Regions from separate parts of the Paenibacillus sp. P4_E11 genome, predicted to be linked through region 1. Evidence: predicted binding sites of a transcription regulator. Region 1 holds the regulator's gene; each other region holds the start of a gene.
What was found. Region 1 encodes Rex, which represses fermentation and respiration genes when NADH is low (regulators of the CRP and FNR family bind a similar motif). Its sites were predicted from a motif close to TTGTGAAATATTTCACAA; they were not measured.

Region 1 (8,310 bases):
GCAACTGCAATGGGACTAGGGACTTCGATCGGCGGTTGGCGCATTATCAAGACCGTCAGCAAGAAGATCATGAAGATTGAACCTGCTAATGGCTTTGCTTCGGACTTAGCATCCTCGATCGTTATCCAGACGTCCACTCATATGGGTTTACCTTTGTCCACGACACACGTCATTACATCCTCGATTATCGGGACTGGCAGTGTAATCCGATTTAAGGATGTGAAGTGGGGTACGGTTACCCGGATGATTATGACTTGGGTCATAACGATTCCAATCAGCATTGCCATCAGCTTCCTCATATACAAAGTATTGTTCGATCTGTTCTAGATTAATAGCAGCTGAAACGACGGAACTTGGTTCTGTCTTTTTTTTGTGCAAAATTACTTCAAAGGTCCTTGGCGAATGAGTTTAGTTTCGCGCAGGGGAGGGAAGGTAGAGGGGGTTACGATCGCTGTTGTACTTGAACGCTTTGATTTAAAATTTTAGTGGTAAGCATTCAAGTACAAAGGCGACCGCTGACGCTTCTTCACTCCCTCTACCTGCCCTCTCTTGTTCTACTTTTCAGTAGACAGTTATGCAGTTCGTCCACTCCGCATCCAGTCTGACGGGTCGAATTATAGCGACTTGCAGCTCAAGTTTCACCAGCCAATGAAGCTGAAAGACGAAAAAATCGTCTTTCAGCTCATGTTTCACCTGCAACCGGGGCTCTAAGACGAAAAAATCGTCTTGCTGTTTCGYCCGTCGACGGTGCTGTAAGACGAATAATCGTCTTGCAACTTGAGTTTCGCCCGCAGACGGTGCTGTAAGGCCGATTTTGAGGCTTTCGAGTCTTCGTGATTACAGGAGTGGAAAGTGAAAAAGAGGACCCCGGCGAGTTTTGGCTTGAACCCCCCACCGCTGAATCCCTTATACAATCAAGGGAGGTTCAAACAAGATGTTTGAGCAGAAGGGTCCTTTTTCACTTGGAACGGCCGTTTTTGCTTCAATCGGACTTCGAGCGAACCCAAAAAGGTCACCTACCGCCTATTGCGTTAGGTGACCTCTTAGGTTCAAGCTATTGCACAGATGAATCCCCCGCCGACTTTGTCTCCAGATAATAAGCCAAACTCTGCAGCTCCGTTGTAAAATCTGCATGATGCACGCGGATCGTATCCGGTACCTTGATGATGACCGGTGCAAAGTTCAGAATCGCTTCGATGCCTGAGTCCACGAGCTGATTCGCGACGATCTGCGCCTCAGGTGCCGGGACGGTAATAATACCAATGCGGACTTTATGCTGCTCAATCGTTTTCTTCAACTCCCCCATCGGTTCAACACGCAGGTTGTTAATCTGCTCGCCTACGCGCACAGGGGAAGCATCGAATACAGCCATAATCTTCATATTATCCTGCAGGTAGGCGTTATAATTACAAAGCGCTCGACCCAGGTTCCCAGCACCAATCAGTACGACAGGAATGAGTTGATCCAGCTTGAGGATCTGCCGGATCTTCTCGATCAGATAAGGAACATCGTAGCCGATCCCTTTTTTGCCGAACTCCCCGAAGTACGCCAAGTCTTTGCGGATTTGCGCTGGATTGGCGTTCAGCTTCTGACCCAACTCCTGCGAAGATACCATATGAATATTGCTTTTGTTCAATTCATTGAGGAAGCGAAGGTATACGGGCAACCGTCGTACAACCGCTTCAGATATTTTAGGCGTTTTCACTAGTTTGTTCTCCCATCCAGCTATGAATTCTTGGAACGAGCTGAGTTAAGCTCATATGCTCGATCTTCGGTCCCGGCAGCGAGTACAAAAAATTTCGTCCATAAGTGGTTTCCAGTACGCGCGTATCGTACAGAATGACCACCCCACGATCCGTAGAACGGCGTACCAAGCGCCCGAAGCCTTGTTTGAACCTAATGACAGCTTGAGGCACCGAGAGCGCTGTGAATGGGTTCTGGCGCTGTTTCTTGATGTGATCGCTCTTCGCTTCCGCCATTGGGTGATTCGGAGGCTGGAAAGGCAACCTCACGATCGCGAGACAGCTGAGCGCATCACCAGGGATGTCGACGCCTTCCCAGAAGCTGCTTGTACCTAACAACACGCAACTGGCGTGATCTTGGAACAAGCGGGTTAACTTCGTTCGGTTGCTGCTGTCAATGCCTTGTCCCAATACATGAATGCCTTGCGGCTTCAGCTGTTCCTTCAATTCTTGATGCACCAGCTTCAACATCCGATAGGACGTGAACAGGACGAGCATTCTGCCTCTCATCTCGATTGCCACGTCACACAACGATTGAACCAGAGCAGTAATGAACGCAGATTCGCCGGACGGACCTTTGATGCTTGGAAAATCACGTGGGATTAAGACGAGAGCTTGCTTCCGGTACTCGAACGGAGATGGCAGCTGAACGGTCTTCAACTTAGGTGTATCATGGAACGACTTCAGTCCGAGCTGACTGCTGCTGTATTGAAACGACTTATTGACCGAAAGCGTCGCAGAAGTCAATACTACGCTGTCCTTCACATCGAAGAAGTAGCCTTTAAGCAGGTCGCTTACATCGAACGGTGCATACATCAATTGAATCGATTTGCTGCGGAAATACGGCGTAGCCTCGAGCCAATAAACATAGTTCTCGTTGGCCATCTTCATGAAGAAGCGTAATGTATCCCGACAGCGACTAAGCTGTTTGACATTACCCGCCATATCGGTAAGCAGACTGCTGGTCGAATACTCATCGGATTTGTCCTTCATCTCCGTCCCGAGTCGGTCCAGCTTCTTCGTAATCTCTGTCAGCTCCAAGAAGATGTTCTCCTCGATCGTGAGCAATGACTTCCATTGACCTGGAAGCTGGTCTGGCTTCATCCTGCGAAGAAATTGTCCACCCTCTCCGGATAGCGGATCGCTCTGTTCCGATACAAGCTGGAACAAGAGTTCCGTCAGTTGATCCCACTCTTCCTTGACTTTCACCATTCTCGGGTACACGCTATCGATCCATGTCAGCCACTCAGACGAAGCATCAGGTTCCTGCGATATTCTCGCATATAGAGCAGGTAATTGACCGCTTCTCGCATCTTTATACAATCGCTGCAAGGCGTTAAGCAAGCTATTATAGTTCAGTTCCGAGCCTAGTAGCTTGGAAGCGACTTCTTCGAAATGATGGGCCTCATCGACGACGAGATGCTTGTAGCTTGGCAATAAACGATTCTCTGCCTGTATATCCGTGAACAGCAGAGAATGGTTCGTGATGACCACATCGGCAATCGTCGCCTCATGACGTGCTCGATGGAAGAAGCATTTCTTAAACCAGGGACAGGCACGATTCAAGCAGGAATCCGTGTCGCTCGATACCGTATGCCAGAAGTCGATTCCACGATTGCCGAAATAAAGCTCCTCCTCATCACCATGCTTCGTTTCCGTCAGCCATACGATCATTTGGGCAGCGGTTAGCCGATCGTCTCGATCAAAAGTAAAATCGCTCTGCTGAAGCTTCTGCTCGAACTTACGCAAGCACAAGTATCGGCTTCGCCCCTTCAGAATAGAAGCCCGAAACGATACAGGCACAATATCCTGCAGTAACGGAATGTCGCGCTGACGAAGCTGTTCCTGCAAGTTGATCGTATGCGTGCTGACGATCATCTTCTTGTCTTCACGTATTCCGTGATACAAGGATGGAATCAAATACCCGAGTGACTTGCCAGTTCCGGTTCCCGCTTCAATGATAAGATGGCGGTCGCTTGCGAGTGAAGCCTGGACTTCCTCGATCATTTGACGTTGAGCCGGTCTTTCTTCGTAATGCGCAAACCGTTCCTGCAGATTGAGCTGAATCGTATCATAGAACGCTTCAAACGTCTGATCCGCCGGAAATGCCAGAGCTCCTTCCTCACGTGCCGGCTTCTCCTCGTCCCAGTTGTCTACATTTAACGCGAATTGACGGAAATAGGTAGCCGTATCAGGGTCCAATACGGTTTGTGTTTCTTTCCACAACCTGACCTCATGGATGAACCAAGCAAAGTCTGTGAACTCAGCTTCATACATCTGTGATATTCTCTGCAGGGTGATTAAGGGGAGACTTTCAATCCGTTCCAGACACTTCAGCCAGATCATTCCTGTCGCTTCTGCGTCAGAATCTGCCCGATGGGGCTGGTCATGAACGATACCGAAATGGTTGCTGACCATGGACAATTGTAATGTCGGAAGACCCGGAAACAAGATGCGCAAGAAAGCAAGCGTATCCAACACTCGACCATCGAAAGCGTTATAACCGCACTGTTCGAAGGCACGCTGAAGGAAGGCCAGATCAAATGCAGCGTGATGCGCCACAAGTATAGTATCTTCAAAAAAGGGGAGCATCTGTGAAACGACATCTGCTAACTCAGGTGCGTCTGACACAAGCTCGTCGGTAATTCCCGTCAATTGAACGATAAATTCAGGAATCGCTTTATTAGGTTTTACAAAAGAGGAGAACGACTGCGTAATACGGCCTTGCTCTATAACAACAAGACCAACCTGTATGATATCATCCGAAGGTTGGTCTCCTGTGGTTTCAAAATCGATTACAGTAAATTTCATCAGGCGCTTTCAACCCTTTCTGCACATTCACCTACTAAGCATACCAAAACGATACCCCGGAAGGAAAGGTAAAGTTTTTCCGGGGCATCGTCTTGATTGGTTAGTGCAGGAATCCATACTGTGGATCTTGCATGCCGGCTTGCTTGGCACAAACCTCCATGTTGAGCACAGGTTGTACGCAAGACGGATCGGTCATATGTGCCAGTTTGAAAAATTGCTGCGCTTGTTCCATGTTGTCATTCTTGGCTTGAATACAGCCCATGGCATTGTAGGAGATAGCTTTCATTGAAGCATGGTCGGTTAAGGAAATAATAAATTTAAAATGTCGGTAAGCTTCCATCTCATCGCCATTGCGCATATGCCCCATCGCTAAGTACAGCCGCCCCAGCATAAAATCTGGATATTGTCTTACCACCTGCTCGAACGCCCGAATGGCATTGTCAAACATCAACAGTTCGAAGTAGCCCTGCCCCTTGCTGAACGATTCGGATTGATACCCAGGTTCTGCTGATCCTGTAGGAAGCTCGGGATGTGCGTAATCTGGCACTTGCTTCATGTTAGTCTGGAAGAATTTCCCCAGCTTCTCTTCGAACCTGAGCCATTCTTCGACCAAATGGTCACTCATCCCCTTGAGCGCACTGAGCTTTTGGTTCAGTTCGTGCTTACGCGCGGGCGCGGCCGTCGGATAATCCTTCTCAATCTCGTCCAGAACGTCGTTCATCGTCTCGAACAGCTGCTTTATCATGACATCCCACCTTAGGCTGAAGGTTGTAGCAACTTTCTTCTAACTTGGGTTACACACATGTATTACAGGATTGTGGAGTGGGTCTCCGTGTTCATGGTACTGATCACTTGATTGTCCGGTCCCATAATAGCTACCTTCGGTTGATTCAGCTTCGCCTCTTCATTACTCATTAGCGCATAAGCCATGATGATGACCGTATCTCCAGGTTGTACCAATCTCGCCGCTGCCCCATTCAAGCAGATGACGCCTGAGCCACGCGGTCCCGGAATGACGTATGTTTCAAGCCTCGCTCCATTGTTATTATCCACGATTTGAACTTTTTCATTAGCCAAAATATCGACCAAATCCATCAAATCTTCATCAATCGTAATGCTTCCGATGTAATTCAAGTTGGCTTCCGTGACGGTCGCCCGATGGATTTTGGATTTCATCATCGTTCGGAACATCGCAAGTCACCTCCTGTGTAAAATCGTATTGTCAATGAGCCGGGTTCGCCCAAACTTAACCGCAAGCGCAATCACTACAGGTTCATCGGGGAAAAAAGTGTCAATGGGCTGCAGCGATGGATAAGTTCTAATGTCCACATAATCGATCTCAGCGAGCGGAGACGATTGGATGTGTGCTACGATACGGTCTCTTAGCTGCTCGGGTGTGAGCTGTTCATCCGCAACAAGAAATTCGGCTAATTGGAGCGATTGCGACAGTACAAGAGCTTGCTTACGCTCCTCAGCAGACAAATAAACGTTGCGCGAGCTCATGGCCAAGCCGTCGTCTTCACGTAATGTAGGACATGGCACGATGTGGACCGGCATATTCAAATCTTGTACCATCTGCTCGATGACGGCTATTTGCTGCGCATCCTTTTGCCCGAAATAAGCTCGGTCCGGCTGAACAATCTGGAACAGCTTCGTCACAACGGTAGCTACTCCATCGAAGTGTCCAGGTCTGGAAGCACCGCACATTACAGCAGTTAGCTCGGATACGATCACCTTGGTCCTTGTCGGCTGTGGGTACATCTCGGCTACTGATGGAATAAAGACGAAGTCAGCGCCAGCTTCTCCAGCAAGACGGCAATCCCTTTCGTTATCCCGCGGATACTTGTCAAAATCTTCATTGGCTCCGAATTGCAAAGGATTGACGAAGATGCTGACTACTACGATGTCGCATTCCTGACGAGCCTTCTCAATTAAACTGACATGACCTTTATGCATGTACCCTAACGTCGGCATGAATCCAACAATAGGTTCACGAGATGGATCCGTCATACGCTTGTCGCGTTTCGTATGGGTTATTGCTTGTCTAAGCTCCGATATCGTGGTGTAAATGTTCATGACGATTCTCCCTTGTTACTGTCGCCTCCGTACAAACCGTCCAGCTCGACATTTGTGTGAAATGAGTGTTCTTCTGCTGGGAAAGTACGCGTCTTCACATCCTGTACATACCGGGCGATGCCATCTCGTATATGATCTCCAACGTTGGCGTAAGCTTTTACGAACTTTTTGGGAATTGGATCAGCTGTATATTGGAGCACATCGTGGTACACAAGCACTTGACCGTCGCAATGCTTGCCTGCACCAATTCCGATCGTCGGAATTGTTAATTTGCTTGTGATAAGTTCGGACAATTCGTCCGTGACGAGTTCCAGTACGATCGCAAATGCACCTGCCTGCTCCAGTGCCAAGGCGTCATCGAGTAATTTCTGTGCTTGGGCTGATGTCTTGCCTTGCACCTTGTACCCGCCGATCTGGAATACGGACTGTGGAGTTAACCCGATATGCCCCATTACAGGTACGCCAGCTTTCACAATCGCATCAACGGTCTGGGCGATCTCGGTGCCGCCTTCCATCTTCACGGCTTGGCCTAATCCTTCGCGCATAATCCGCCCGACTTGCGTGAGCGTATGGTCGATCGTGCCATGGTAAGTCAAGAACGGTAAATCCGTAACGACCAGCGGGTTTCTTACGGCTCTCGTCACAGCCTTCGTATGGTAGATCATGTCGTCCAGCGTAACCGGCAGCGTTGACTCATAACCGAGCACGACATTACCGAGAGAATCGCCCACTAGGATGACGTCGATGCCAGCTTCTTCTGCCAAACGGGCTGAAGGGTAATCGTATGCGGTAATCATAGAGATTGGAATGCCGTCCAGCTTCATCTTGCGCATTCGGGTCGTGCTCATTTTCTTCGCTTCCACAGGGTCCACCCGCTTCCTTCGAGATGGCTCCTTGCCAAATTACCTTAAGAGTCAAAAAAACCTCTTCAGCTTAGACGCTAAAGAGGCTTCCAATTAACAGGAATCAATCTTGCGATTGTTTTCCGTCTCGGTCCCTTCGGCTCAGAGCAGAAATGTAGTACGGCTTACACATGCCATCATTATGGCCTATTGCGGTTTAAAACTTGCAGCTGTTGCATGAGAGTGCAGTTCCGCGTAGCGAATACCGCCTCTATACGATCAGTATAGCAAACTTTTCCGCAATTTTCACGAAATTTTCACAAAAACATACAAGTCTTACCCTTGCTGGATATCAGCTGAATACAGCTTGACCGTCTCACCATCAGCCTTTTGTATCTGTAAAGCCCCTAATTCATCAATCGCCATTGCCGTACCTTCTATCGAACCTTTCGACGTATTAGCCCGCACCGTGCCGCCCAACGTGATCGTTAAGGCTTCCCATGCCGAACGAATCGGGTCGAAGCCGTTCTCGTGGTACAATTCGTACAAGCATTCGAACTCCTCCATGACAGCCGCGATCAGTTCTGTACGATCGACTTTACGGCCTGAAGCCAACAATAGTGATGTTGCGATTGGCTTGAGCGGATCCGGGTAATCTTCTTGCTCCAGATTGGCGCTGATGCCGATACCGGCGATCACATAGCGAAGCCGTTCGTCTTCAGCGAACGATTCGAGCAAGATGCCACATACTTTGCGACCCTCGATTAGAATATCGTTCGGCCATTTGATCGCTGCTGGCACCGCGGTTGTCTTGCGGATAGCCCGACATACGGCAACAG
Region 2 (10,847 bases), on a different contig from region 1:
GTAGCTCGCCGATTACAGGAGCAAGAAAGATCGTGCTGGCCAAGGTTAAGGGCAGAAGCAGCCATAGATTCTCACCATCGTGGTAGGTGGTTGTATTCAGGATGATCGGGAAATGCCATACCCCGTGAATGAGTCCATTGAGCAGCATCGCCTTGCGCTTGCTCATGCAGCCGAGCATGAGGGGCAGCAGATAGCCGCGCCAGCCTAGCTCCTCGCCCATGGATTCCATTAGCACGGTTTTCACATAAAGAATGACCATTAGGAGTGGGAAGATGCCCCAGCTATATCCTTCGAAGTCACTTCCGATTACCAAGGAAGACAACCCGGTTATCCAGACCAAGCCAAAACCTGCGGCAAGCGGAAGGATCGGAACAAGTAGCGCGAACCCCCATCCTTTCATTCCGAGCTTGTGAAGGCCAAGCCTCCTCCAACCAGCCCGCGTATATCCGTCCCGGGTTACGATGAGCATCATTATTAACACGGCTAACGCCGGTGTCATCATATACACGAAACCGATGATTCCTGGAATATAACTGAAGGCGACAGCTAAGAACAGAACGAGCAGTGTAAATACGATTGTTTTGTGCGAATCTTTCATTGTAGGAAACATACATGCACGGCACCTTTACTAGTGGAGTTGGACTTACTTCTCTACAGTACCGGAATAAAGTCATACCCACGTAGTGACAAGAAGCGAACTATTATAATTAGCCGAAAGTCACTATGCCCTATGACTTTTGTTCGCTACATTATAGAGACGTATAGACGACAGTCCGACATAGATTTCACAAGGGGGATAGCTTATACTGACTAAAAACGGGAAAAAGGCTGTGACTCGCTTGGTTTCGCTTCAACACCCACGGCATTGGTTCGACTACATTGTGTTCGGTTTTCGTATGGTATGGTGTGTGCTTGGCATCTACAATCTTCAATATAGTGTGGGAGCAAGCAGCATGTGGTTCTGGCTGGGTCTAACCGGATACCTCCTATCCAGCTGTGTACCGGTTATCCTCTATCTCTGGAAGCAAGTTCCTCGCTACATCCCAGTCTTGGCTGAGCTGCTCATTACGGGTGGACTCTATACCTTGCTTCCGGAGGTCGAGGAATCCGTGTTCGCCTTCTTCCAGGTTCCTGTATTGACGTTAGGTTATATGTGCAGGAACTGGCATGCGCTGTGGGCGGTTGTTGCCATCTGTCTATTGCCTGTCTTAGTATCTGGCGGGATACCGGATATGCCGCGCAGAACGTTCATCGACGGGGAAGCCAATCTAGCGATTTTATTCGGCATCGGATTCTGCTTCCAGAAGCTGGTGACGTCCTATCAACAAATCAATGGCATGTATGGCATCATCCAGGAGCAGAATCAGACGTTGGAGGTGTACGCCAAACAAATCGAGCGTCTGACCTTGGCTGAGGAGAGAAACCGCTTGTCACGGGATCTGCATGATACGGTCGGGCATACGTTCACCACAACGATCATGGGTATGGATGCTGTCTATTATTTGATCGATCAATCGCCCCAAGAGGCGAAGAATAACTTGCGCGAGCTGCTGCACGTGACGAGGGACGGATTGGATGAGGTGCGGCAACATATTCACCAAATCGCTTCGGATAAGGACAAACAGTCACTAGCACCAACGCTAGAGCAGATCGGGAGTGAGTTCGCCTTGCACACTGGAACCCAAGTCGATCTCGATACCGTCGGTGCCGAGTACCCGGTTTCGGAGCAGGTCCGTCTGACGTTCATTCGCTGTTTGCAGGAGTCTCTGACGAATGCGAAGAAGCATGGCCGGGCTTCCCGTGTGAAGATTGAACTTGCGTTCGAGCCAGAGATGATTCACTTGCGGATTGCAGATAACGGAACCGGAGCCGCGGCGCTGACCATGGGTTTCGGATTGCAGACGATGACCGAGCGGATGGCGAATCTGAACGGAACGCTCCAGATCAGTTCCAGTCCTAGTGGGGGAACGGTCATCGAGTGCACAGTGCCGATCATGCAGCAAGTCATGATGCAGATGAAACGAGAGGGGGCATGAAGGTGGAGAAGATCAGGGTGTTCATAACCGAGGATCAGGATTTGATCCGCAAAAGCTTAGGCATCGTCCTAGGCATGGCGGACGATCTGGACATCGTCGGTATGGCTGAGAATGGGAAGGTGGCCGTCGAGCAAGTAGAGACGCTGCAGCCTGATGTAGTGCTGATGGATCTCCACATGCCCATTATGGATGGTGTAGAGGCGACCACGATCATGAAGCAACGTTGGCCAGCGGTCAAGGTGATCGTGTTGACCACCTTTCAGGAGGTGCAATGCGTCATATCGGCCTTGAACGCAGGGGCGGAGGGCTACATTCTGAAGGCGATTGATCCGTTGGATCTGGCCGGCGCGATCCGGCTCGTACACCGCGGCGAGACGATGATCACGCAGGAGGTCGCCCGTGCCTTGTTCTCGCGTACGATGACGGAGCGGGAAGGAACGCCGTCTCCGCCGCAGGCGAAGGAGGCTGAATACGGGCTGACCGATCGCGAGCTGCAGGTGCTGCAGTATATTTCCGACGGGCTGGCGAACCGCCACATCGCGGAGCGGATGTTCCTGTCAGAGGGAACAGTGAAGAATTATATTTCGAGCATCTACTCGAAGCTGAATGTACATAATCGTGCTTCCGCCATGCGTAAAGCCTCGGAGGAAGGGTTATTCTAGACGATCCCGCGGGCAGCGGACGAGGATTCCACACTTCTATGATAGGAGCAAAATGTACATGAAGCTTAGCCAATTGGAAAATCACATCTCCGAAATTATGCTCAAGCGAGGCGAAGAGTACCGCAAGAATGGGCATATCCTCGCCCTGGAGGAAATCAAGAGCGGAGTGTACGCAGCAGAAGTAGAGGGCAGTGACCTGTACGAAGTTGAGATTAGTCTCAATTCAGACGGTCTGGTCGTGTATTCGGATTGCGATTGTCCTTACGATATGGAGGCGATATGCAAGCATCAGGCTGCGGTTCTCCTCGAGCTTAGGTCCAGGCTAGCTGCAAGTAAGCCATCATCCCAGTCATCCTCTCAGACGACGGCTAAAGGAAGTCTTGCCGATCAATTAGCCACGCTGGAGAAGCAGCAGCTAGTCGACTTGCTACTGCAATATGCGCAGGATTTCAAGGAAGTTAGACAGCGGTTAGACTTGCATTTTACGGAACCGGACGGGAAAGAGGAACTGAAGCTGTTCGTGAAATTAATCCGGACGTATGTGAAGGAGAACTCAGAACGTGGCGGTTTCGTTCCCTACCGGAATGTCTCTCGTGCGGTAACTGGTGCAGAGATGGTGCTGGAAAAGGCGGTTCAGGCTCAAGAAGAAGGAAGTGCTCTGCGTACGGTTAATATCAGTATTTGTGTCCTGCATGAGATGATAGAGCTGATTAGCGCGTGCGATGATTCGGACGGTATAGTGGGCGGTATGATTGAGGAGTGTCTGGGGCTAATCGATCAGACTGCTCAAGTCGTGGATACGATCCCGGCCGAAGAGAAGCGAGTGCTGTTTCGGATGCTGTTGAAAGAAACTCAATTTGCCGGGTTTGAAGGTTGGGATGAATGGCAACTATCGGTACTGGAGAGCGCCGCTCATCTAGCTGACAATGTGGAAGCTCGTCAGGAATGGGAGCAATGTGCGGCCAAGTTAGAGGCGAACTACGACAGCAAGGATCGGTATGGGTCATATGCTAGAGAGAAGTTAGCCTTGCTGCGCTACCGGCTCATTCAGCTCCACGATGAGGCGGAGAAGGCCGATGACTACTTGTTAGCCAACCTGGACCACACGGAATTTCGCGAGTTGGCAATTAAGCAGGCCATTCAGGAGCAGCGGTATGAGGAAGCGCTTCGATTGGCAGGAGAGGGAGAAGCGCACGACGCCGAGAGAAGATTGCCGGGTCTTGTGATCAAGTGGGAGAAATATCGCTATGAAGTGTATCAGTCAACTAGCCAACATGGGCAGCAACGGGTGTTAGCGGAGAAGTTCGCATTAAGTGGCGAATATGCTTACTATTTGCAACTGAAGGGGTTGTATTCTCCACAAGAATGGCCCGATGTGTTTAGTCGAATTTTGTCGGAATTGGAGAAGAGGGACAGTTGGCACACAGAATCGCTATATACCCGATTGCTGATCGAAGAGAGTGAGACCGAGCGGTTACTGAGATATGTGGGCAAACATCTGTACATCGTCACTCAGCATTACTCGCATTTAATAACCAAGTATCCCAATGAAGTGTATGAATTGTTCCTGCAGCACATTGCTGCAACTTCGCTCCAAGCGTCCGACCGGGGTGGGTACAAGAAAGTATGTCAAATTATCCGTGAATTGATTAAAGCCGGGGGAGATCAGCAAGCGAGAGAAGTTGTCCAGCAATTGAAGATGAAACACCCTAATCGACCTGCTATGTTGGATGAGTTGAGCCAAATCAAATTCAAGCCGACCAAGTGAGGCCGGCCTGAATGGTGATAAGCGACTCTATAGGCTATTTGTCACCGGATTTTTTGCCCTTCTTGTCAGAAGTGCGGGTGTGCGTGTTCTGGGCGGCATGCCCTTGCTGTTTGGCCAATTCGAATCCCTCCTTTATTAGGGGCTTTCCTATATCGTTTGTTGAACCCTGACTCCCTATTCGTACGTATTAATTAGTATTCACCTTGAGCGAATGGGATAGGATGCAGTAACGCATCATAATTAGGAGGGTTGTGCCGATGGAACAGTCGAAATATGAGAAGCATTTTACAGATGAAGGATTCTGGGCCAAGCTCAAGAAATATGCGAAAGTGGCCGGTATGAAAGTGGTGTACAGCGGCTTATTGCTCTATTACGCTTTGGAGAGCCCCAAGACGCCTTTGCGGGCCAAAATACAAATTTATGGAGCGTTAGGGTATTTAATCCTTCCTATCGATTTGGTTCCGGATTTATTGCCAGCCGTTGGTTACGTCGATGATTTGGGTGCATTAGGGTTGGCATTGGGGGCGACGGCTATGAGTATCGACAGCCAAGTGAAGGAGAAGGCCAAGGCCAAGATGAACGATTTTTTCGGAGAAGAAGCACTGGACAATCAGGATATTATTGATATCGATGCACAGATCATGGAAGAGAAGAAGGAGAATGGTGCTGCTTCCTCGGATTGAAACTTGTCGAATGGGCTGATATATAAATTCTTTCAGGCTGATAAAAATGATCGTTGGAGAAAATGTCGGAAATGAATGCGAGATTTGAGATTAAGGTATAGAATGAGAGTATTGTGTCGACGGCAGTTTTGAGACAACATGTGAAGTTTTTCACTTATAGTAGTACAACGAAAAACGCATGGCGATCTTAAATGGATGCTTGACTACGAAGTGTTCGCTGCAACCAGACAACATCTATGCACTAAGGAGGAATGAAGAAATGTCAGTATCAACTGTAGAAAATGTAGCACAAGAAACCTCAGTCGCAGCAATAACTGGTAAGCCTGATGTGCTGGATCAATTGTTAAAGCCAGAGCTGCAAGAAGCGTTAACGGTGCTGGTGGAGCAACTGCCGAAGCTGGCCGAGATGATGACCTTGCTTACGAAGACGTATGACTTGGCGCAAAAAGTGACGGCAGACCGCGTTCTGATTCAAGATATGGTGGGTGGCCTGAAGGAAGTCGTGAAGCCGCTTGAAGAGAAAGTGAAGGGGTATGCATCGGCAGCGATTGAGGCGAGTGATCGCGCTGAGCAAAGCGATGCTACGATTGGCCTGTTCGGCATGCTGAAGCTGCTGAAAGATCCGGAATTGCAAAAAATGTTGCGGTTCAGCCAAGCGTACCTGGATATTCTGGGCGAACGGAAGAAACAAGAGTAGTTTCACTCATATTCAAGAACGGGGGATGAACATGAAAAAGCAAATTATTATATTAGGCGCTGGCTATGGCGGCCTATTAAGCGCTCTTTCCGCACGTGCGAACATTTCGGCGGCGGAAGCAGACATCACCATCGTGAATCGCGTAGGCTCTCATCAGATTATTACCGAACTTCATCGTCTGGCAGCAGGTAACGTGGCTGAGAAGGCTGTTGCCCTGCCGCTTGAGAAATTGTTGAAGGGCAAGCAAATCAACATCAAAGTCGGCACAGTGCAATCGATCGATGTAGAAGCACGCAAAGTCGTCTTGGACGACACCACCTACTATCGCTACGATACACTCGTACTCGCACTGGGTAGTGAGACGAACTACTTCGGTATCCCAGGACTTCAAGAAAACAGCTTGACCCTGAAATCGGTCGTGGACGCGAACCGGGTGTTTAAGCATGTGAAGGAACGCATCAGCGAATACAGCAAGACGAAGAACAAGGCAGATGCGACCTTCATTATCGGCGGAGGCGGCCTCACGGGCGTCGAGCTTGTAGGTGAACTGGCGGACGAGCTTCCAGGCATTTGCCGTGAGAACGGCGTGGATTTCGCTGAAGTCTCGCTGTACTTGGTTGAAGCAATGCCTACCATCCTGCCTATCTTCTCCGCTGATCTGATCGAGCGCGCTGTAACTAGCCTCGAGAATCGCGGGGTGCAGTTCCTCACCGGACTTGCGATTACAGAAGTGAACGGGGCGACTGTCAGCTTGAAGGATGGCCGCACGATTGATACGAACACCTTGGTGTGGACGGGTGGCGTTCAAGGCAACTCCTTGGTCGCGAACTGTGGCATCGAAGTAAACCGTGGACGCGCAACTGTGAACGAAGCGCTGCAATCGGTCTCCCACCCAGACGTATACCTGGCTGGCGACTGTGCCGTCGTATTCGGTCCGGAAGGCCGCCCATATCCGCCAACCGCACAATTGGCTTGGCAGATGGGTGAAGTGGTCGGCGCTAACATCGCGGCTGCTTACAAAGGCTCCCCAAGTGTTGGCTTCAACCCGGTATTCTCCGGTACGCTCGCTAGTCTGGGCCGCAAAGACGGCATCGGCACGATCGGCGAATCCGGTATTAAGCTGAAGGGTACACCAGCCTCGTTGATGAAGAAAGCGAGTAATGCTCGCTATCTGACTCACATTGACGGCTTGTTTTCACTCGCTTATTAAGATTGATTTGATAAAAACCGCCCTGGCTGTAGTTAGCCAGGGCGGTTTTTTTTGGGGTGGAACCGGAGGTTCCCTCTTTTAACTGCTAGGGCAAGGTTCATAAGGTGATTTCACTCTATTGGGCTGAAAAGTGCTGAAATCGAATGGGACAAGAGAAATAAGATGATCAAACAGTGTTAATTTGTGAGTTTCGCTCATTCGAACAAAATAAGGTGATGAAACAACGCTATGGGCCACTAACAGAACTCAACAACCAAGGACCCGGCTACTGGCCGAGGCTTCGGAGAGCGAGCGTCCGTTATGTGGGTTATTAAGTCGAGCAAAGCCGCGGAGAGGGAGCGACATCCCGATATTAGACTAGCGGAACCGTGTAAGTGAGAAGAACGACAAGTCATCATCGAGCGTACCGGTCATGATCCACTCACACAGGGTGCGGCCGATGGCGCTCGCGAACTTGAAGCCGTGACCCGAGAACCCGGCTGCGATGTACACATGCTCATACTCGGGATGACGATCCAGGATGAAATGCTCGTCCGGCGTTCGCTCATAACTACACACAGCGCCTCGGAGCAGCGGTCCGGCTGCACGAGGCATGTGCCTGCTGAGGAACGAGCGGAGCTCTGCCTCGTCGGCATGATGCGTGCCGAACGGCTGCAAGGGTTGGGATGGGGCGATTGCTTCGCCACCGTCGTGGCGCCCCACCTTCACCCCGGCACCGGAGAAGGAGGGGAAGCCGTACAATTCGCCCTCGGGCCCCTCGTAATTGAAGGCCGGGAAGCAGTTGGAGGCGTACAGGAGGTCATCTGCCTCGAACCACGCCACTGACTTGCGAATCTTCGTGACAGGCAGCGTGAGTCCGGGCAGAAGCTGGCTGCAACTTGCTCCAGCTGTCAACAGTAGACGGTCCGCGTAATAGACGCGACCTGCAGCGTGCACAGACACGCGGTCAGAAGCGAGCTCGATCCGACTCACAGGAGCGTTCGTCACGACGGTCGCGCCGCATTGCTCGGCCAGCCTGCGATACGCGTGGACGCAAGCTTCGCTCGCGAGTACGCCGCCATCAGGCTCGAACAGGCCGCCGTAATGGTCGGGCAAGCGAATCCCGGGCCAAGTCCGGCGAATCTCGTCTGTATCCATGGCAGCCACATTCAGCCCGAATCGCTCCGCGTAGGCTAACTTGCCTCGATACGAGGTGGAGTCGATCGGGTACATATTCAGTACACCGATCCGCTGTAACAGGGGAACACCGGACAGCGACTCCAGCTCGCGCCAGCCCGCGTCGGCCAGGAGCGCCAGTCGGACGTAGACGGGATCCGCGCTGTAAGCGTGCCGGAATATGCGGGTGTCGCCGTGATGACTGCCGTGTTCGTGCGGCGGGTCGTAGGCGTCGATCATCAGGACAGATTGTCCAGCCCGCACAAGCTCGAAGCCAGCCGCCCCGCCCATAATGCCGGCGCCAACAAGGATACTATCGAAATGTGGGTTCATGGCCCGTCCTCCTGCTAGTCCAGTTGTGCTAAGCTCAATCCACCCATGCCTGCGGATGAGCATCCGCTACTAGCTTAACCGCAGCCGCATTGGACGCGACTTGCCCTGGGTCCTTGCAGCCCGGGATGACCGTCGTGACGGCAGGATGCGCCAAACACCAGGCGAGCGCCCAGCTCGCCATCTCGACATCCGCAGGCACTTCGTTCGCGCGGATCTCTTCTACCTGGCGCAGCAGCTGCTCGCGCTTCAGCGCGTCATGTCGGTGGCGCACATCGTCACCTGCGAACGCGGCGCCCGGCTTGTACTTACCGCTCAGGTAACCGCTCGCGAGCGGCACTCGTGCCAGGACACCGAGGTCCTGCTCGATGCAGGAAGGGAACACTTCCGCCTCAGGGACGCTGTCCAGACGATTGTAGACGACTTGAATTGCGCTCGCGCCGAATTCAGTGGCCCTTGATGTCTGGTGCACGTTGGCATTACTGCCGATGGAGATGCCGAGGTGACGGATTTTGCCGGCGATTACTTGCTTATCGAGCATCGTCCACAGCTTGTCATTGTCGAATCGCTCATCGGCTCCGGAATGAAATTGATACAAGTCGATGTACTCGGTCTGAAGCGAGCGAAGGGAGGCATCCAGCTGCAGCAGCACTTCATCCGGTGACCAACGGTCGGTCCGATCGAAATTATGGTTGAAGTGATGCCCGAACTTCGTGGCCACGATCCAGTCTCCGCGCCGATGGCGAGCGAGATAATCACCAATAAACCGCTCCGACGTATGGTCGCCGTAGCACTCCGCGGTATCGATCAGATTCACACCCAGCTCGTTCGCCTTATCCAGAATGGCATCTGCCTCACTCTGCACATAAGTTCGACCCCATTCGCCACCGAATTGCCAAGTGCCAATCCCGACCACGGAAACGCGCAAGCCTGTCTTGCCCAATCTTCTGTATTTCATGGTCATCCCCCTCCGTTATTCGAAAAATTCCTATATCGCGATTGTATCCCTCGAACGAAGATCAAGCAAGTTCCACGGGTGGCGTTCTCGCTCCGCTACAGGACGCTGGAAATGAATTTCAAGATGGACAGAGGGATCTTCGAGCCCAATTCCGTCCGGGTGAAGGGGCTTAGCGAAGTGTTGCGCTAGGCCTAAGTTGCACGATAACGACCGGACGCTGGAAGCGCATTCAAATATGTGAAAATCGTGTTATGAACCCCTGATGATTCTGTTACGTGTCTCAGGGATTCCTTTTATATACTGAACATGCAAAGCCCAATAAAGGGATATGGGGATGAGAGAACCATAATGTCCAGCCCCCCGGTCTTTGCTTGCATCCTGGCGAGGAGCGTTCGCTTCATTGCCTTAGAGGCCATTGGGTAGATCTTCAGTTATTGCATCATTACGCCGCATATGGCTTGGGCAACCAAAGAAGCCAGAGGGCGCTTGCTGGATACGGCAGTAAATAATCTGGTTCAATTTATAGAAGGTAAGCCTGTGAACGTGGTGCATGGAAAAATATCCTGAAGGACGCGATGACTTGGGATGAAGTTTACGACCTAGTCCAAAAAACAAAATAAAACGGTCGGTTCAGAGAACCGACCCATTGTAAAAGGAGTACTTATCAGAATTGCATTAGATGAATACACCGCGCAAAATAATGACTAACAGAATAAAGAGCACAAGAATGATCCCGATGCTAGAAAATCCTCCACAAGAAAATCCGACGCCACCTATTCCTCCACAAGATGATCCAACGCCACCTACAAATCCCATATGTTCTCCTCCTTTTGATCAAGATAATGTAATTTATGAAGGAGGAGCCGATCATGCATGGGTGAAAGGTACCCGTTAAATGCACAAATGTGGCAAACATACTCGAATGATACATGTCGTCCCGTTATAAATGGTGGTAGTGTTCAACGTCAGGTGCAACGTCGTGCGCTTCGCTGGCAGCGCACTAAGCGTAGGCGCGTATCTCGATGATCTCAGCATACGCCTCGCCGTTGGTCGCTTCCACGACGACGCGGAGGCGATCCGTCGTCACAGAGGAGGCGAGCAAATGGACGCGCTTGCGCTTATGGTTGTCGCGCAGCTCCGCGACCGTCTGCCAGCCGTTGTCCGATACATAAGCTTCAATCCGGTAGTCCTTCACCAGGTTGGGAATGGCTTCGAACGGCGTCGTATGATGGTGCAGGTTGATTAAGTCCTCGTTCACATCATCGTTGAAGGTCACGTGAATGGAACCGACTGTTACCGGCTGCTCCCAACGCAGCTCCAGCCATTCCTCGCGCCCTGCTGCGACGGC
Region 3 (10,847 bases), on a different contig from region 1:
CCGCATCGGGGGGCATAGGCTGCCTGATGCGGTTTTGATTTGTTAATCGAGAGTGTCGCGCTACACTTCGCGGCTGCTCTGAGGGCTATTCTGGGAATTGACAAGCGATTTGTGCGTGGTATATACTTTCGGTGGATATGGCGGCGTAGCTCAGCTGGCTAGAGCGTACGGTTCATACCCGTGAGGTCGGGGGTTCGAGCCCCTCTGCCGCTATAAGCATGGAAAAGAACCGTCATTGCAGTATTTTCTGTGAAGACGGTTTTCTTTTTTTACAAACCTCGTCCGTCTGGACGAGGTTTGTTTTTGTAAATCGACACATTCCTGCGCAGTTCTGCTGTCATGTTACGCGATTCTTCCACGAAAAACAGACAATTGCCCCCGCAACATTACGACAAACAGGTAAGCAATCGCATAGCCAGCACCGCTTGAACGGGGGCGACACAGGTCTGGTTTTTTTGTCGGAAAATTCTTCTACTCTCTCAACGTATTGTGACAAACTTTATACTAGATTGTCCTTATAATAGGGAACACACCGAAACCGATGAAGGAGTGTTCCGATATGCAGAAGTGGAATTTGTTCAACCAGGCTTCGAACCCTTGGGCAGGAGCTGTACAACGGATGAAGAGCGGAAGCAAGCAGGTCATAGCGGAGAATCGTCTGGTTCAGTCTTTGGTTGCTAAGCGATGGGCCGCCCTGCTGGTCGTGATGGCCTTCTTACTGGGAAAAGCTATGATTCTGGAACAGCTGGCCCCGTTCGCTATTGCATATTTCGCCGTCATCTACTACACGCGGAAAGATCTGATTCGTTGGATCGCGCTAGCTCTTGTGGCAGGCAGCTTATTCTCAGTCGAGTTGCGAACCGGCTACGTAGTGACGGAGATGATTGTGTTCATCCTAATCCAGAAAGGACTGGAGAAATACGAGCACTCCGAAGTCTCCTACGCGCCATTCCTGGTGTTCATCTCGGCTTTCTCCGTTCAACTGTTCGGCTATATGGTCGATACGGAGCTGACCTGGTACACGCTAATGCTTACGACGGTAGAAGCGGCGCTTAGCTTCGTCCTTACGCTTATCTTCCTTCAAGCGATTCCGGTCTTCACCTTAACCCGCAAAAATTATAGTCTGAAAAATGAAGAAATCATCTGTCTCATCATATTACTCGCCTCGGTCATGACCGGTATGGTTGGGTGGGTGATCCAGAACATCTCGCTGGAGCACGTCATGTCCCGCTACCTAATCCTGCTGTTCGCATTCGTCGGCGGAGCGCCGCTCGGAGCTTCCGTAGGTGTGATTACAGGCTTGATTCTAAGCTTGGCTAACGTGAATGCGGTGTATCAAATGAGCTTGCTCGCTTTTGCCGGACTGTTGGCGGGGCTGCTGAAGGATGCGAATCGCATGGGGGTGGCATTAGGGATGCTGCTCGGCTCCTCCATCTTATCTGTATACATTGGCAATCAGACGGAAGTACTTCACTCCACATGGGAGTCCGTGGCTGCGGTGCTATTGTTCCTGCTGACTCCACGATCCGTACTCCGCATGCTGGCGAAATACGTGCCTGGCACTCAGGAGAACTTGAAGTCCCAGCATGAATACGCGAAGCGGGTGCGCGATATTACCGCCAGTCGGGTAGAACAGTTCTCAGAAGTATTCCGTAAGCTGTCCAGCAGCTTCAAACAAATAACCCAAGTGGATGAAAAGGAGCAAAAAGATGAGGAAATTGGACACTTCATGAATGCGGTTTCACACCAAGCTTGTTCGAATTGCTGGAAACGCAAGCAGTGCTGGGACAATCAATTTTATGACACATATGCCTATATGACGGAGATGATGAGCTCGATCGAGGCGAAGCCTACATTAAGTAAGAAGCAGATTCCTGCAGAATGGAAGAAGGTGTGCGTTAGAACGGATCAAGTGTTGGAGGTAATGAAGCATCAATATGAACGGTACAATACGGACCGGCATTGGAAGAAGCAGATTCAGGAGAGTCGTCTGCTCGTGGCGGAGCAATTGACGGGAGTCTCCCAAGTTATGGAGGACCTGGCTAAGGAAATTAAGCGCGAGGGACATGAATTGTTCTTGCAGGAGGAGCAAATCCGGGGGGCCCTGGAGGATCTGGGCTTGTCGATTCACAGTATTGATATTATTAGCCTGGAAGAAGGCAATGTGGATATCGAGATTGTCCACCGATACACGAAAGGATTCGATGAGTGCAGGAAAATTATTGCACCGCTGCTCTCCGATATATTGGGTGAACAAGTGGCGGTCCGCCATGAGGAGGTATCAGAACGTGGAGAAGGGTATTCGACCGTACAGTTCGGATCGGCGAAGGAGTTCGAGGTAGAGACGGGGATCGCAGGTGCGGCGAAGAATGGGGATCTGCTCTCTGGAGACAGCTTCAGCACAGTGGAGCTCGGCAATGGGAAGTTCGCCGTAGCGATTAGTGATGGCATGGGGAATGGAGAACGGGCGCGCGCGGAGAGTAGTACGGCGCTTGATATTTTGCAGCAGCTGTTGCAGTCGGGGATGGATGAGAGGCTGGCGATCAAGTCGGTCAATTCCGTACTGATGCTTCGTTCCTCGGATGAGATGTATGCCACAGTCGATGTAGCGTTAATCGATCTGTATAGCGCCAACACTACATTTATGAAGATCGGGTCGACCCCTAGCTTCATCAAGCGGGGAACGGAAGTCATCCCGATTAGCGCGAATAACTTGCCCATTGGGATTCTGAAGGACATCGATGTAGACTTAATCAGTATGCAGCTCCGGCCGGGCGACGTCCTGATTATGATGACAGACGGTATCTTCGATGCCCCTGGTCACGCCGTGAATAAAGAAATGTGGATGCGCCGAGTTATTCAAGAGATAGAGGCGGACGATCCACAGGAGATGGCCGATCGCTTGCTGGAGCGTGTAATTCGGCAGTATCGAGGCGATCTGATCGACGACATGACAGTTGTAGTGGCGCGTATCGACAAGTTCAGGCCGGAGTGGGCGACGTTCCGTCTTCCGGGACTGACCCGTATTGAGCGACCAAGAACCGTCAGCTAACATGATCCAACACCCTTCCAAGAATTTCGGCGGATTCGAGGTGAACTCCGCTTGATCCATAGTCCGTTCATATAGAAGGGCCGTCCCATTCGACGGTCCTTCATTTTGGTTGTGGAGGATTACTCCCTTCTCGGGATACCCCAAGTCCTTGGTGCCGATAACATCCGCGATGGAGTGGGGAATATACCTTCAGTGCGAGTTTTGGCTTGGATTCCTAACCATAAAATATAATCAAAAGGAAAACAAACAAGATGTCTGAGCTGACTGAAGGTGTATCCCCACGGTTGAGCGAAAGATGTTATCGGCACCACAGACTTTATGCGGTATCCCTTTCTCTCTTTTTGGACACAATATTACTAGAGTCAAGAGAGAGAGGTGCAGCACTTATGATGAAGCAAATTATTGTAATAACAGACGGTTGTTCCAATGTAGGATCAAGTCCCGTTGCTGCGGCAGCCCATGCACAGTTGGAAGGGATCGTCGTGAATGTGATCGGCGTCGTCGATACGGGTGAACAAGGTGAGCGTGGGATGGATGAGATTGCTGAGATTGCCCGGGCAGGAGGCGGAATGAGCCGGCTCGTCACCCCGGCCGGATTATCACAGACGGTGCAGATGATGACGCGTCAAACCGTTGTGCAGACGATGCATCAAGTCGTAGGTCGTGAATTGCGGCAAATTCTTGGACATGGCGAGTTGGACAAGCTTCCTCCTGATAAGCGTGGGGAAGTCGTGCAGGTCATTGAGGAGTGGAGCGAGAATGCCTCCCTTCGAGTAGCGCTGCTGATTGATACGAGCGCCAGCATGAAACATAAGTTGCGGGTGGTCGAAGAGGCTTGCCGGGATTTGCTGCTCAGTCTTCAGGCGCGGAATGGGTTAAGCGAGATGGCAGTGTTTCATTTTCCCGGCCATACCGATGCCGATTTGTTAGCGGATTGGAGCCGTGACCTTGCAAAAGTGAATCAAATGTTCTATAAATTAAACATAAAGGGAACTACCCCTACCGGACCGGCTATTCGCAAAGTCATTCAGCATTTCTCCGCCTCAGTGACAGAACGAGCGGAGAACAGCGAGCAGTCTCATTTCCCGCGATCGCGGTCCGATCAGAAGGACGGGATCTGGAGTGACTACGTCGTCTAAGCTTGTCTTGACTGAGGGCACATGGGTTAACGGCAAATGGAACAAGAACAAGTATGAGGTTGTCCGGCTGCTTGGAGAGGGCGCGAACGGTCAAGTGTATTTGGTGCTCGCAGGCAAGATTTCCTATGCCATGAAGATCGGCTTCGACTCTATAGATTTGCAGATGGAAATCAATGTACTGCGTTCGCTGGCCAAAAGTTTATATAACGGGGAATCTTATTTGCTGGATGCCGACAATGTATCCATATCGGATCGAGACTATCCGTTCTATGTGATGAAATACGTCAAGGGAATTCATCCGCAACTATTTCTTCAGAAGCGCGGGATGGATTGGTTTGGGGTGATCGGGCTTGATCTGCTCCAGAAGTTGGGGAACCTGCATCGCCGCGGATACATATTCGGGGATTTGAAGATGGACAACATCCTGGTTTCGGATTCGGGCAAGCTTGATCTGGTTGATTATGGAGGCGTTACGGCGAAAGGTCGTTCTATCAAGCAGTTTACGGAAGTGTACGACCGAGGCTTCTGGAAGGCAGGCTTGCGGACAGCAGACGAAGCTTACGATTTGTTTTCCTTTGCCGTGATCTGTCTGCATCTTGCCGATTCCCGCAATCGGTTCGCTGATTTCATCAAATCTCTGCCGCAGAATCGCAATCTGGATGATCTGATTGCGCTAACTCGTGAATACGAGCCCTGCAATCGGTTCAAGCCCGTCTTGGTCAAGGCGCTGACCGGCCAGTACAAGTCCTCCCATGAGGCTCAACAAGAATGGCGGGTACTTATGTTGAGGCGCTCACTTCGCACACCGGGTGGGAAGCGGAGCTTCTGGATTCAGGCAGCATTTGCGATATCGCTCCTATTATTCGCATCGAGCTTATACATCTATTTGCAATAAGGGATCATGATCTTACTCACACACGTGCCGGAGGGCCGACGCTATGCAACGTTCGGACACCGAATTCATTCGAACCATCGAGCGGTTTATCCGCGAGCATCACTTATTGAAGCAAGGCGATACGATTGTTGCAGCCGTATCCGGGGGGCCGGATTCTACGGCTCTTCTGCATATTCTCCACCGATTGTCGGAAGAGTGGGGGTGGACAGTCGCGGCAGCCCATCTGAATCATCAGTTTCGCGGGGCGGAATCGGAGCGGGAGGCTGATATGGTGCAAGCATTCGCAGCTAGTCTTGGACTTGCTTGCGTGATCGGTTCCGTTGATGTACCGGACATCATCCGAACGACCGGTATGAATGCGCAGACAGCGGCAAGAGAACAGCGATACGCATTCTTGACCTCAGCGGCAGCTCAGATGAATGCCAATCGACTGGCGATGGCCCATCATGCTGACGATCAATCGGAAACGATGCTGATGCGCATTTTGCGGGGGACAGGTCCTTCCGGATTAACAGGAATTCCTATGCGCCGGCAGTTGGAACATTTGGAACTTGTGCGCCCCTTGCTTCGTATATACAAGACAGAGCTGATACGGTACTGCCAGGATGGTAAGCTTCCTTATGCAGAGGACAGCAGCAACCGCTCACGCAAGTACACCCGCAACCGCCTTCGATTGGATGTGCTGCCGGCTTTATTGCCCTATAACCCACAGCTTCCCGAATCGTTGAATCGGCTAGCGGAAATGATGCAGGAGGAAGATGACTATATAGAAAAGGAAGCACGGCAGGCATGGCGGTCTCTGGTCACCGAGCAAGCAAACGGCTACACCTTCTCCAGAACGGCTTTTCTGGCCTTGCATATCGCTTTACAAAGGCGATTGATTCAACTAATATTGAGCTATGTGTGTGCCGGAGCGGATGCTTCGGATTATAACCGGATCGAACGAATTCGGGAAACCTTAGGTCATGACCGATCGCCTTCTTTAATGATTCATCTTCAAGGAGAAGCGGTTCTGCTTCGGGAGTATGACGTGATTACTGTTGTACGGGATGCACAGCCGGATCGGCTGCTGCAGACAGACACAGACTTGACAGGTACGATAGAGCGCTCAGATCCGTGGAGCGGCGCGGTGATGTGGGGAGGCGCGCTGTATAGCTCGCTACAATCTGTTGAGCGCGTGGTCCCATCCAGACCTACGGCAACACCTGACCAATGTGCAGACAACTCTGAACCTCGGAAGTGTCCCTCCCATCAGGAGGCTTTTTTTGACTTCGATCAAGTGATCTTTCCCTTGACGGTTCGCTGTCGCCGGGATGGAGATCGAATGGAACCGCTCGGTTTAAATGGAACGAAAAAAGTAAAAGATATGTTCATTGATCGAAAAGTGCCATTGCGTATGAGGGATAAGATCCCGGTGGTGGAGGATGCAGCAGGACATATCCTGTGGATTCCTGGTGTGGGCCGATCTCGATATGCGCTTCAAGGGCCGAACACCAAGCAAGTCTTGATCCTGCGTTTTAATCCGTTGGATGAGATGGAGTAGAATGAGCGCAATTATGTTCTCATAGTATAGGGTAAGCACTCATGTCCTTCTTTTATGAAGCAAGGATATGGGTTTAGAATAGGAGGGTCCTGCAGTTGCAGAACGACATACAAGAAATAATGTTCAGCGAGGAAGAAATACAGCGCAAGGTAGCCGAACTGGGCGAGTCGCTTAGTAAGGACTATGAGGGGCGCAACCCTCTGGTAATATGCGTGCTGAAGGGTGCTTTCATCTTTATGGCCGATTTGGTGAAACGGATGAATATCCCCCTGGAGTTGGATTTCATGGCGGTGTCCAGCTACGGACAGTCGACCAAATCATCCGGCGTAGTCAAGATTATTAAAGACCTCGATGTTCCTGTTGAGGGGCGCAACGTGCTGATCGTTGAAGATATTATAGACAGCGGGTTGACACTTAGTTATTTGATCGATGTGCTGGAGCGGCGCAATGCGCGTTCGATTGCAGTCGTTACCCTGTTCGATAAGCCGGCGCGCCGGACGGTTGAACTGGATCCCGATTACAAGGGATTCACGATTCCCGATGCATTCGTGGTCGGGTATGGACTCGATTATGCCGAGAAATACCGGAATTTACCATATATCGGCATATTGAAACCGGAAGTCTATGCAACCTAATGCGGGTGGAAAGCAATGGATACGCTTGTATTGTGATGCATACTCCGGCTGTGGTAAAATAAGTTACGTGTGTCATTGAGAGGAGGTAGGGGATGAATCGGATCATCCGCAACACCGGATTTTATTTACTCATTTTCCTCGTTACCGTAGGAATCGTTCACTTCATCAGCAATCAGAACGATACTAAGCAAACGATCGACTACACCCAGTTCCGTCAGGAGCTGAAGAACAATAATGTCGATGAAGTGACAGTTAAGTTTGATGGTTACACCTATCTGATACGGGGGAAATTGATAAAATCCACTACAGATACAGATAAGCTGCTCTTTGAAACCCACGCTCCTTTCGGTGAACGGGTCATTGAATTATTAGAGCAAAGCAAAGTGAACAAAGAAGTCCATGAAAAAATGGATGGCGATAACGTCTGGATTACGTTCCTGACTTCCATCATTCCGTTTGTCATTATCTTCATCCTGTTTTTCTTCTTATTAAACCAGGCTCAGGGCGGCGGCGGAAAAGTGATGAATTTCGGCAAGAGCCGAGCCCGCTTATACAATGAAGAGAAGAAGAGGGTCACGTTTGACGATGTGGCTGGCGCAGACGAAGAGAAGCAAGAGTTAGTTGAAGTCGTCGAGTTCCTGAAGGATCCACGAAGATTCGCCGCTCTGGGCGCACGGATACCGAAAGGTGTCTTGTTAGTAGGGCCTCCAGGTACAGGTAAGACGTTGTTGGCTCGCGCGGTTGCAGGAGAAGCGGGTGTACCGTTCTTCAGCATAAGCGGTTCCGACTTCGTGGAAATGTTCGTCGGTGTCGGGGCATCCCGTGTCCGCGACCTGTTCGAGAATGCCAAGAAGAATGCACCATGTATTATATTCATCGATGAGATCGATGCCGTCGGTCGCCAACGTGGCGCCGGGTTGGGCGGCGGTCACGATGAACGCGAGCAGACGTTGAACCAATTGCTCGTGGAGATGGATGGGTTCGGCGCGAACGAAGGGATTATTATCGTTGCTGCAACGAACCGTCCTGACATCTTGGATCCTGCGTTGCTCCGTCCAGGCCGGTTCGACCGTCAAATTACGGTTGACCGTCCAGATGTGAAAGGCCGTGAAGCGGTACTGAAAGTACATGCCCGCAACAAGCCGCTCGCCAAGGATGTTAAGCTTGATGTGCTGTCCAGATACACTACCGGGTTCACGGGTGCTGATCTGGAGAACTTGCTCAATGAAGCGGCGCTTATTGCCGCTCGCCGGAGCCGCAAAGATATATCGATGGACGAAATCGAAGAAGCGTTCGACCGTGTAATCGTAGGGACACAGAAGAAGAGCCGTGTCATCAGCGATCGCGAGAAACGTACGATTGCTTACCACGAAGCGGGTCATGCGATTATTGGGTATTACGAGAAGCATGCTGACGTCGTGCACAAGGTTACTATCGTTCCGCGCGGCCGCGCTGGAGGTTATGTTCTCAGCATACCGAAGGACGGTGAAGACCGATTGATGGCTACGAAGTCCGAGTTGTTAGATCGGATTACGGGTCTCCTCGGCGGACGGGTATCCGAAGAAATGTACATCGGCGAGATCGCAACAGGGGCTTATGACGATTTCCGTAAAGCAACTGGCATTGCTCGCAGCATGATTATGGAATACGGGATGAGCGATAAGCTCGGACCGATGCAGTTCGGCCAGACGCAAGGCCAAGTGTTCCTGGGTCGTGACATAGGACATGAACAGAACTACAGTGATACGATTGCTTACGAGATCGACAAGGAAATGCAAGCGATCATTGGCAGATGTTACAGCCGAGCACAAGATATATTAAGACAATACGCCGATCAAGTTCATCTCGTAGCCAACGCTTTGCTGGAGAAGGAAACACTCGACAAAGAGCAGATCGCTCAATTGCTTGAGAACGGCAAGGTGACGGACAAAGCGACCGATGAATGGTCCAGCTTTGACGAGCAACTGAAGGTGAATATCAATACCCAGGACGGAACGGGCGATGCTAACAAGCTTGATTTCGACCGGGATAAGAAAGACAACAAGGACGAATAACACGAATTAGACGAAATCCGGCAATCCTTCGTGGAGATGCCGGATTTTTGTTGTTTGATACAGCCAGATGTACGGAATTGCGGGTTTTTAGTCATTGACAAGTCGGTGACTGGTTGTGTAAATTAGTTGTAAAATGTAACCTTTCTAAAGAGCTGGTACTTTACCGGTTCGCCGTTCATACTAAGCGGTATAGGGCATCATGCAGCTGGTAACGTTTTTAGAATAGAGGAATGCGTGAACTTTTTCACGTACTCGACGAGGGGAAGGGGCCTGACGATGGAAGCACTGGCGTTAGAGCGGAAAGCGGAGCAGAACCGTGAGCTCAAGCAGCGCATTGCAGAATTGAAGAAGGAACGGAACGCGATTATTCTTGCTCACTATTACCAGAGAGACGAAGTGCAAGAGGTAGCGGATTTCCGCGGGGATTCGTTCTTGCTTGCCCAGAAGGCTGCTCAGACCGATGCAGAAGTGATTGTGTTCTGTGGTGTGCACTTCATGGGGGAGAGCGCGAAGATTCTAGCTCCTAACAAGACCGTAATCATTCCAGATGAACGGGCCGGTTGCCCGATGGCGGACATGGTCAATGTAGAAGGGCTCAAGGCCCTGAAGCGCCAGCACCCGAACGCTGCGGTCGTCACATACATTAACTCCTCTGCTGAGATTAAGGCCGAGACTGACATTTGCTGTACTTCGGCTAATGCGGTGAAGGTGATCCAGTCCGTCGATGCGGAGGAAATTATTTGGGTACCAGATAAGAACCTGGGCGATTATGTCTCCAAATACACCGACAAGAAAATGATCATCTGGGAAGGCTACTGCAACACGCATGACATGCTGACCGTCAAGGACGTCATCGAGATGAAGGCTCAGCATCCCGGTGCGCAGTTCGTTGTTCATCCTGAATGTCGGCCAGAAGTTGTAGCGCTTGGTGATTTTGTCGGGAGCACAACCGCGATTATCAAATATTGCAAAGAGTCCGACTGCCAACAATTTATTGTAGGTACAGAGGATGGAACGGGGTATCAACTGCGATTGGACAGTCCGAATAAGACGTTCCACTTCGCCACCAAGTTCCTCGTATGCCCGAATATGAAGGTGAACAACCTGAAGAAGATCGTCCGCTGTATGGAGACGATGCAGCCACAAATCTATGTACCGCCCCATGTGGCCGAACAAGCACGGTTATCCTTAGAGCGCATGTTACAAGTTAAGTAGCATGCGCTACTCTCTTGCCCATCGAAGGTGAATGGTATGATACCACGGTATTTGGTTGATTTTGAACTGGACAAGCTGCCACATGTGCAGACCGACGTGATCGTCATCGGAGCAGGCATAGCGGGCTTATTCACCGCTATTCGTGCTAGCGAGACGGACCAGGTTATTATGATCACGAAGAAGTCGTTGCTCGACAGCAACACCCGATATGCACAAGGCGGTATAGCAGCAGTCATCTCGGACGAGGACTCACCGGAGTATCATCGACAGGACACGTTGATCGCAGGTGCAGGCCTTTGCGATAATGAGGCCGT

Region 2: AC1DWB_RS04565 (DUF1641 domain-containing protein) is a predicted target of Rex. The motif match lies at 5,288-5,305, and genes of this name have one in related genera.
Region 3: nadA (quinolinate synthase NadA) is a predicted target of Rex. The motif match lies at 9,551-9,568, and genes of this name have one in related genera.

What each region holds. Positions count from the first base shown of each region.
Region 1 covers NZ_JBFUIX010000135.1:857-9,166, forward strand. Annotated here, with positions in the region: gene AC1DWB_RS28855 (inorganic phosphate transporter) at 1-327, shown strand, start outside; gene AC1DWB_RS28860 (redox-sensing transcriptional repressor Rex) at 1,055-1,705, opposite strand; gene dinG (ATP-dependent DNA helicase DinG) at 1,692-4,553, opposite strand; gene AC1DWB_RS28870 (tetratricopeptide repeat protein) at 4,654-5,298, opposite strand; gene panD (aspartate 1-decarboxylase) at 5,361-5,744, opposite strand; gene panC (pantoate--beta-alanine ligase) at 5,751-6,629, opposite strand; gene panB (3-methyl-2-oxobutanoate hydroxymethyltransferase) at 6,626-7,477, opposite strand; gene AC1DWB_RS28890 (biotin--[acetyl-CoA-carboxylase] ligase) at 7,808-8,310, opposite strand, start outside.
Region 2 covers NZ_JBFUIX010000006.1:87,668-98,514, reverse strand. Annotated here, with positions in the region: gene AC1DWB_RS04590 (CPBP family glutamic-type intramembrane protease) at 1-610, opposite strand, end outside; gene AC1DWB_RS04585 (sensor histidine kinase) at 954-2,036, shown strand; gene AC1DWB_RS04580 (response regulator) at 2,039-2,698, shown strand; gene AC1DWB_RS04575 (SWIM zinc finger family protein) at 2,757-4,466, shown strand; gene AC1DWB_RS04570 (YkvA family protein) at 4,724-5,149, shown strand; gene AC1DWB_RS04565 (DUF1641 domain-containing protein) at 5,409-5,846, shown strand; gene AC1DWB_RS04560 (NAD(P)/FAD-dependent oxidoreductase) at 5,878-7,056, shown strand; gene solA (N-methyl-L-tryptophan oxidase) at 7,414-8,544, opposite strand; gene AC1DWB_RS04550 (aldo/keto reductase) at 8,579-9,499, opposite strand; gene AC1DWB_RS04545 (YjcZ family sporulation protein) at 10,175-10,315, opposite strand; gene AC1DWB_RS04540 (FAD-dependent oxidoreductase) at 10,500-10,847, opposite strand, start outside.
Region 3 covers NZ_JBFUIX010000031.1:38,858-49,704, forward strand. Annotated here, with positions in the region: tRNA gene AC1DWB_RS14160 (tRNA-Met) at 140-213, shown strand; gene spoIIE (stage II sporulation protein E) at 560-3,052, shown strand; gene AC1DWB_RS14170 (vWA domain-containing protein) at 3,442-4,191, shown strand; gene AC1DWB_RS14175 (protein kinase domain-containing protein) at 4,175-5,086, shown strand; gene tilS (tRNA lysidine(34) synthetase TilS) at 5,130-6,629, shown strand; gene hpt (hypoxanthine phosphoribosyltransferase) at 6,725-7,264, shown strand; gene ftsH (ATP-dependent zinc metalloprotease FtsH) at 7,357-9,318, shown strand; gene nadA (quinolinate synthase NadA) at 9,595-10,533, shown strand; gene nadB (L-aspartate oxidase) at 10,570-10,847, shown strand, end outside.